Regions from separate parts of the Pseudoalteromonas sp. PB2-1 genome, predicted to be linked through region 2. Evidence: riboswitches for the same ligand, from Rfam matches in the RefSeq annotation. Region 2 holds a riboswitch; the other holds the start of a gene.
The links. A riboswitch is a leader RNA that binds a small molecule or an ion and turns the genes downstream of it on or off. The one in region 2 is predicted to bind cobalamin.
Positions count from the first base shown of each region.

Region 1 (4,423 bases), 1.6 Mb from region 2:
CATACCAAGCTCAGCAGCAGCTAAAATGGCACCGGTGATCTGTACAATTTCAAACCCACCTAATGCCGCTAGCGTCATTAAAGGGTCGTCAAAATGGGCTTGATGTAATTGAAGGGCTTGCTCAACAACCTTGATTTTTTTAGCAATAACCTCGTCACTCACACCAGTGCCTTTACCAACACATTGGCTGGCAGGTAAAGACAACAAAGCAGCCATTAGTGCTGCAGCACTTGTGGTATTGCCAATGCCCATCTCACCAAAGGCGATGGTATTGCAGCCTTGCTCATAGAGTGAATGAACTCGCTGCTTGGCTAATTCAAACCCTTTTTCAACCTGATTAAGTGACATAGCCATTTCAGTATGCAGTGGTGCAGTGATTTCACCTAAACGCTGGTTATGCACACTTTTATCGTGTGCCGTAGTGAGTGTTCCAGCATCAACAACTTCTAGCTGCCAGCCAAGCTGGCGACAAAAAACATTGATCGCTGCACCTCCTGCTGCAAAGTTTGCCACCATTTGTGATGTAACACTGCTAGGAGCAATTGACACCCCTTGGCTTGCCACACCATGGTCGCCTGCAAATACAACCAAAGAGGGGTTTGAAATAACCGGTTTAAAGGCAACTAGTGCCTGCTCACTATCAAGCTGCTTTGAAAAAATAAGCGTTAATTGTTTAGCACAATTCTCAAGCTGACCTAAGGCACCAAGCGGCTTTGTTTTAAGGTCTATTTTTTGTTGAATAACAGCTGAAAATTGCTGGTTAATTGGCATGATATTAAACATCAGCTACCTGCTCTGTTTACGAAAGTAAAGTAAAAATAAAAAGAACACGCTACCGATAGCGGCTGTGATCACACCAACGGGTAGTTCTTGGTTATTCAATAGGGTTCGGCATAACACATCTACCCACACCATAAAAATACCACCGACCAAGGATGTCATAACTAAGTTATGGCTGCTGCCTTGCGGTGAAAAGTAGCGCACAATATGTGGGATCATCAGGCCGACAAAACCAACGCCCCCACACATGGCAACAAGCACTGCTGTAATTAATGAGCTTAGCAGCAGCATCATGATTCGAAAGCGCTGTACATGAATCCCCAAGGTCGCAGCACTTTCATCACCAAGCAGCATTGCATTGAGCTGACGACGAAATGCAATCATCAGCGTCATGCAGGCAATAATAACGGCAAATGGCAACCAAAGAGTGTCCCACTGGGCACGAGAAAAACTGCCCATCGTCCAAAACAAAATAGCGGTTATGGCTTGAGGATCGCTAAAATAAAGCAGCAGACTAGTCAGAGCACTAAATAAAAAAGATAGAGCAACACCAGCAAGTAACATGGCTTCAACTTGGCCAACATGGCGACGCCCTGCAATAACAATAAGCAACAGCATAGAAAGTAAGCTTCCGGCAAATGCTGCAACTGACATACTAAAGCCAAAACTCACACCTGTTAGGGCTATAAAGCACACCACACCAAATGAAGCCCCGGAAGAAATACCAAACAAGTAAGGATCAGCAAGTGGGTTTCGGGTTACGGTCTGCAAAATTAATCCCGCGAGAGCAAGTCCAGATCCCGCTAAAAATGCCAGCACTGTTCTTGGCATACGCAACTGCCAAATAATGCGCTGCACAAATTCATCACTACCTTGGCTAAACAAGCCATTGAAAACCTCACTCAGCGGTGTATTTGCAGCACCAAAGCTCAGTGCTAAAAAACAACTAATAAGTCCAACGACAACACATATACTTAAACGCATTGCATCAGTCATGTTGATGCTCCTGTGTCTGATAACCATAGAAATAAGTTATATGCGGAATAAACTTATCAGTGCTTGATTGCGGATGAGCAGATACCGCTGCACAGACGCCAAATACATCGCTCAACAGCTGCTCTGTTAGCACCGCTTTTGGTTGCCCCTGACAAACCAAGCGACCTTCATCAATCACCAGTAGCTCATCACATAAACTCGCTGCGAGATTTAGATCATGGAAAGAGGCAAGCACAGTTACATCGAGTGACTTCGCTAATTCCATTATTTGAATTTGGTATTTAACATCAAGATGGCTGGTTGGCTCATCCATGATGAGCAACTTAGGCTGCTGTACAATAGAGCGTGCAATGAGCGCTCTTTGCTTTTCGCCGCCTGAAAGCGAATCAAATGCTTGTTCACTATGATGAGATAAACCAACCTGCTCTATCGCTTGATATATTCGTTGCTTATCATTGGCAGACGTACCGCTAAAAAGTCGCTTATGAGGTGTTAAGCCTAAACTCACCACATCGAATAAAGACAAATTAAACTGCGATGGTGATTCTTGTAAAACCACAGCAACCTGCTTTGCATACTCATCAGCACTGATTTGCCAGATATCTTGACCGCTTAGCAGCACAGCTCCTTGCTGAGGTTTCAAGTAACGATAAAGACAACGCAGCAGGCTTGATTTACCAGCCCCATTAGGGCCGAGTAAACCTATAAACTGCCCTGCCTTTAACTCAAGGTTAATTGATTCAAGTATGGTTTTATTCGCAGTACCCCAACTTAAATCAGACACTGATATCAATGGCGCAGCGCTAAGGCTATTTTGTTGCAAGCTTTTTCTCTCTTGGCGAGTAAGCACAACGCACAAGAAAGTACTGCTAAGTACCAGAAAATGACGTGAGTTGACCCGCTCGATGATTAATTGTTAGTACTAAGTATCTGGCTGACCATATATTTATATGGATTACAGTTGCGGGAACAGCTGGAGAATTTCACTCCATTCCATAGCATATGAGTATTATGGCGGGCTAAGTAAATAATTCAATGAATATCGCTCTAGATGGCTAAAAAACAATTTTTGGCCAAGCTTGCCCTTGTTCATCTATATATACATCGAGTGTAATTAGCCCTGCATAAGGGAGATGGAAAACATTTAAATGCGTAGCTGATTGTTTTGGCATCAGGCAAACAATAGCAAGGATTTGTTTAATCACACCTGCGTGACTAATTACCAATGACTGTTCATGCTTAGATTCGCACAATGATTGTAAAAACGTTTGCCACCATGCCTCTACTCGTGCATAAAAGTCTGCCATAGACTCACCATTAGGTACTTTTACTTGCCAAGGATGCTGCCAAAAATCACCGATATGAGGTTTACTAGTTTGCTGCCAAAGTTGCTGATAGTCTTGGCCGTCCCAATCACCGAAATTAAACTCTTTCAGCGCGTTATTGTACTGTACATTCAAGTTATGTTGGTTGGCTAAATAATCTGCATGGACTGAGCAACGTTTTAGCGGTGAGCTATATATGGCATTTAAATTTATAAGCTCAGCAGAGGCTTGGCGCATTTGTTCAAGGCCTTGCTCAGATAAAACAATATCGATTTGCCCAGCAAGAATGCCTAGCGTAGCTATCTCGCCATGGCGAAGAAAGTAAACTCGTGAAGTAAATGCGTCCATAATATTCCTCAGTAACCAATAGTCAACGTTAACGCGTTTTAAATACACTGTCGACTTATGCTAAGGAACTCATGCGAAGAGAGTTAAGCTAAACGCATTAATCGAACATCAAAATGCAGCACTGCGTTTGCGCCAATCTTGCCACCGTTACCTTTTTTACCCCAAGCAAGCTCTGGGGGGACCACAAATTCATAGCGAGAACCAATATTCATTAGCAACAAGCCTTCTTTTAATCCTTCAATTGCTTCAGATAAAGCGAACACCTCTGGCATACCCGCTTTGTAACTATCGGCAATCACACTGCCATCAGCAAGCATAATGCGCTGATTAATCACCACAGTATCAAACTCCGTTATGCGATCCCCCTCAACATCATCAATCACTTTATACATTAAACCCGATGGGCACTGATGCGTATCTGGATGAGATGAGAACTTAACGATGAATGCTTCACTATTTTTACGGTTTAAACCTGAGGAGCCTTTTGACTTAGTAGTTTTCTTACGAGACACAGCAAACCTAAATTGTATTACAAATATAAACGCTTTATCGCATAACAACGTAACTGAAGCAAGTGGAGGTGTGAAGAATGAGCAGGGCAAGTGCTGAGAGACTCAGCACCTAACACCCACACAGGTCAGCTGACACTTAATGTCTCTGTGTTTCGGCTGATAGCCTGCGGCCAAAAGTCTATCACGCGATATAAAATCTCGCCACATACGAAAAAACCCGTTGCATTGCTGTAACGGGTTTCTCTAATTGGAGCCATGGTGCGCTACGCAGTAGGATGTCCTACTTTCACATGGCGAGTGCCACACTATGCCTACAAGGATAGAAGTAGTAGGGTCTTGGTTGGGTGTTTTATTTTTCTACAGGCAACAAAAAACCCGACTCTTTCGAATCGGGTTTCTCTAATTAGGAGCCATGGTGCGCTACGCAGTAGGATGTCCTACTTTCACATGGCGAATGCCACA
Region 1 covers NZ_CP090667.1:853,328-857,750, reverse strand. The annotation lists gene cobT (nicotinate-nucleotide--dimethylbenzimidazole phosphoribosyltransferase) at 1-783, opposite strand, end outside; gene L0Z67_RS03990 (iron ABC transporter permease) at 787-1,776, opposite strand; gene L0Z67_RS03985 (ABC transporter ATP-binding protein) at 1,769-2,599, opposite strand; cobalamin riboswitch at 2,680-2,819, opposite strand; gene L0Z67_RS03980 (histidine phosphatase family protein) at 2,832-3,449, opposite strand; gene L0Z67_RS03975 (FKBP-type peptidyl-prolyl cis-trans isomerase) at 3,533-3,961, opposite strand.
Region 1: it holds a riboswitch for cobalamin, as region 2 does, so the genes downstream of both, L0Z67_RS03985 (ABC transporter ATP-binding protein) here and L0Z67_RS13720 (TonB-dependent receptor plug domain-containing protein) in region 2, are expected to answer to the same signal.

Region 2 (4,423 bases):
CACCTACAAACAAGCGACGCTCAGCCGTGTTGTAGTAATAAAGCTCGTCGTTGATGAAGTCACCATCTAAGTCAGTGCCATAGGCATCAACGGCGTTGTACTGTTTATCGAACAGGTTTTCTACGCGAAGTGATAAGGTTAAATTATCAGTGGCTTGGTAGTGACCTACAAAATTCCACAGAGTATATGAAGGCAAGTGCGTGAGTTTACCATCGCGGTCTCCTCGGTACTGCATATCAATACCCGCATCAAAGTCGCCCCATGCTTTATGTAGTGACCAGTTCACGCTTTGTTTTGATACATAAGTCAGCGCTTCACCTGTTTCAATATCTTCTGCTGATAGATAAGTAAAGTTAACACTATGATCAAAACCAAATACTTGGTTTTCGAAACTAAACTCTATCCCTTCGTGGCGAGCTTCATTGATATTTGTTGGCTGCCAATTACCTGATGCATTTGGTGCCCACGCAATTTTGTTATCTATTTCATTACGGAAAATAGCAATATCCAGGCTAATGTCATTCACATTTAATGATAAGCCTAACTCTTGGTTATCAGATGTTTCAGGCAATAAATTGGGATTTCCTGGGCTTGGTTCAGGGAAATATAAATCATTAAATGTGGGCGATTTAAAGCCAGTGCTTTGGCTTACACGGAATGTTGCGATGTCGTTTAAGTGATAACCCACAGCAGCAGTATAAGTTGTTTCGTCGCCGAACTGTTGGTCATCATCTTGGCGTAGCGTTAAATTAGCAAGTACTTGTTCATCATCATAATAAGCACCAATAAATGCTGCAAACACTTCGCGGCTATCTTTTAAGTAAGTACCAGAGTTAGTATTTACTTTATCTTTATACCAATTTAAACCACCGCTTAGTGTCAGCGCTTGATTGAAAAAGTATTGACCGTTGTAATCGATTTGCTTACGTTCAGTTTCAAACTTATCGACCACAGCAGCACCTGTATAGTCGATACGTGAATCGTCTGAGCTGTCGCTTGAGATTGCAATATCAATCGCATGGCTGTGTTTTTCAAAGGCCTTTTTCCAACCTAATGAAGCTTGATAATTTTCGAATTCACCTTTTTCTACCCTGCTATCCGCAGGACTAAAAGAACTATCGTACTGCGCTTCACCTTCTGAGTACTGACCTTGTAATAAAAGCTCCCCTAGTTGCTCATTTTGATAGCCTAGGTTAAAGCCAAGGTTTTTATTTTCATAGCCATCTTCATCGGGTGCTACGCCTTGCAATACATCAAAGCCATCTGTTTTTTCATAACCAGCATTAACAGCAATATCAACACCAGCAAACTGACCACCAGTAGCCACTTGGTACTCTTGATAAGAATCAGAACCAAATGTAACATCTAAGGTCGTGTTTTGTGCTTTGCGAGTAATAATATTAATCACACCCGCTAATGCATCAGAACCATACACAGCAGCGCGAGAACCTTTAATAACCTCAACACGTTCAATACTGTTTAAAGGAATATTGCTAATGCCTTTATAGCCAAGCGTTGCAGACCCTGTGCGCACACCATCAATTAAGATAAGTGTATGACGTGTGCCTGAACCACGCAGTGAAACACCTGCGTTTTGACCAAAGCCACCATTGGCATTGATTTGAAAGCCTGCGCGGGTGGCAAGTAAACTTGGTAGGTCTCGCGCATAGCTAGCTTCAATATCAGTGCGGTTAATGACAGTTACGCTGGCCAATACATCATTAATTGATTGTTCGAATTTATTCGCCGTGACTGTAATATGCTCGATTGACTGCTCATCCGCAGACACAGAAAAAGACAACGCAGCAGCAACCGCTACGCCTAAGGTAGATTTATTTAGCATGATATCCCCTCGCCTGTGCCCACCGCACACGCAAATAGTAAGTTACTCCAAGGCCGGTCTCCGGACTTTGCGCATGCAGGGCACACACATTACCGTTGCGGGGGCAGTGTTGGCATTGTTTTCTCCATGAAAACGCACCAGCTTCCCGATTATCTTGCTGCTACTTCAACCTTTGAAGTATAGGTACCTTAGAAGGTACAGCAAGCACCTTGAAAATAGGCCGCTATTGTGATGATTTTAGGGATAAAAGTCAATGGACGGCTATACTGCTAAAGGCTTTTTTATCAACAAAAAAGCCAAACGAATAGACCGCTTGGCTTTTTAGTGAAATTTAATTCATTTTTCATGCACTAGATTATGTATATAGTGCAAACAGCGAATTAATCGCGGAAGTTCTTAAATTGAAATGGCTGACCTAAATCAGCAGTACGCACAACTTGCATCGCTTCTTGTAAATCATCACGCTTTTTACCCGTAACACGTAATTCTTCACCTTGAATGGCTGCTTGCACTTTGATTTTTGAATCTTTGATTAACTTAACGATTTTCTTCGCTACGTCTTTTTCAATACCTTGCTTAAGTGCAACATCACGCATAACGTACTTACCACTGCGCGACTCATCTTTAAGCTCAAGGCTAGATACATCTAAACCACGCTTTGAAATTTTCGCAGCGAGAATATCAAAAAGCTGCATAACTTGTTGTGGTGCTTCAGCTTTTAGCTTGATTACTTTATCACTTAATTCGATTGATGCATCAACACCACGAAAATCAAAACGCGTCTCAAGCTCACGCTTAGCGTTGTCTACTGCATTTTGCGCTTCGTTCATTTCTACTTCAGAAACAATATCAAATGAAGGCATGGGGTTCTCCTAACAAATTTTCAAAATTAATATGGCAAGGATTATAACGTCAATTTTATAAATCTTTACATATTTCTGCACGCCGTTCAGGTGCGATAATAATTATGTTTGATATACTGCGGGTTCATTTTTAAACGACTTTTAGGATTTTTTCGTGACAAGGCGCGTTTACCAAGTTCTTTTTTTAATAAGCATTATCGGCTTCACTTTCTTATTCGCCAAAGAAATTAAAGGCGTGGGTAGCCTTTTTCCGCATATAGATAAAGTCGCACATTTTGGCATTTTCTTCGTGCTCGCTATGGTAATGGATAAAGCATTTAAACTCCCTCTTGTAGTGCAAATTCTGCTACTTGCAGGCTATGGTGCTGCTATTGAATTTATGCAAGATATGCTGCCTTACCGACAAGCTTCTGTTGGTGATTTTGTTGCTGACTTTATTGGTGCTGTAAGCTACTTTGTTATAAAGCTTGGTTTTCATTTAGGTAATAAGCAGCGCAATGGCTAAGACTCTCATTGTTGGTGATGGCGCAATTGGCTTATTATTTAGCTATTTTTTATCCACGCAGCATGACATCACATTACTTACCCGAAAACCAACCCTGACCACCCGCTTCTATCAAACGAGTAATGGTAAATCACACCCTATTAAAGCTCGCCTTATTAATCATCAAGAGCTTGCTGGGTCAGCCCCCTTTGACTTGGTGGTGATCACTGTTAAAGCATTTCAGGTGCAAGCGGCTTTTAAGCAAATAACACCTTACCTTAGTAAAGAGTGCCAGATCGTTATTTCTCATAATGGCATGGGTAATGTCGATGAAATCAATGCCCAGCTGTTACCTACTCAGGGATTAGCGTTTTTAACAACGCGTTTAGCTGGGTTTAAAGTAACACCTTATAGTGTAAACCATACTGGAAATGGTGAAAGCGTGCTGGGCGCATGTAATATAGCGGCAAGTGAAAAGCTCAATGAGCTTAAACACCTATTTAGCAGCCTACCGCACTTTTCTGTAAGCGATGATATTCACTCATTGCGCTGGCAAAAACTGTTAGTGAATGTTGCTATTAACCCATTAACAGCCATTCATAACGTTAAAAATGGTCAGTTACGTGCACCGCAATTTAGTACACGCATCATTAATTTGCTCAGCGAAGCCTGCCTTGTGGCCAATAAACAAGGTATTAAAGTAAAGCTCAACGAGGCACTGGATCAGGCCTATTGTGTGATGACTGCAACCGCTGAAAACTTTTCATCTATGCAGCAAGACATTAGCCATAATAGAGAGTCTGAAATTGATGCTATCTGTGGTTATGTATGTGAGCAAGGTGCAAAGCTGGGTGTAAAAACCCCTCATAATCAAGCAATGCTCTGTTTGATAAAAACCAAATCAGCTGAGTTTTCATAAAAGTAAGCACGCTTCGAGGGAAAAAGTAAACGGCGCGCAGGCGTCAAACGTGTTTTGCGCAAAACAAGCCATTCCACTAGCCATAAAAAAAGCGCGAACGTGTCGCGCTTTTATCAGTATCCCTTATGGGCGATACACTTTTACGTTACTGTAGCCTTCTTCGTGCAGGATCAGCGCTTGCAACTGGCTCATTACCCCTTTCGCACAATATAGGTAATATTCTTTATCTTTTGGTAAGTCACCAAATTTAGTCGCTAAGCGGAAGAAAGGTAAATGCACAACATCAATACCTTCAAGCTCCAGTGGATTGGCAT
Region 2 covers NZ_CP090667.1:2,945,808-2,950,230, forward strand. The annotation lists gene L0Z67_RS13720 (TonB-dependent receptor plug domain-containing protein) at 1-1,843, opposite strand, end outside; cobalamin riboswitch at 1,877-2,049, opposite strand; gene L0Z67_RS13725 (YajQ family cyclic di-GMP-binding protein) at 2,224-2,706, opposite strand; gene L0Z67_RS13730 (VanZ family protein) at 2,861-3,211, shown strand; gene L0Z67_RS13735 (ketopantoate reductase family protein) at 3,204-4,109, shown strand; gene thiI (tRNA uracil 4-sulfurtransferase ThiI) at 4,233-4,423, opposite strand, start outside.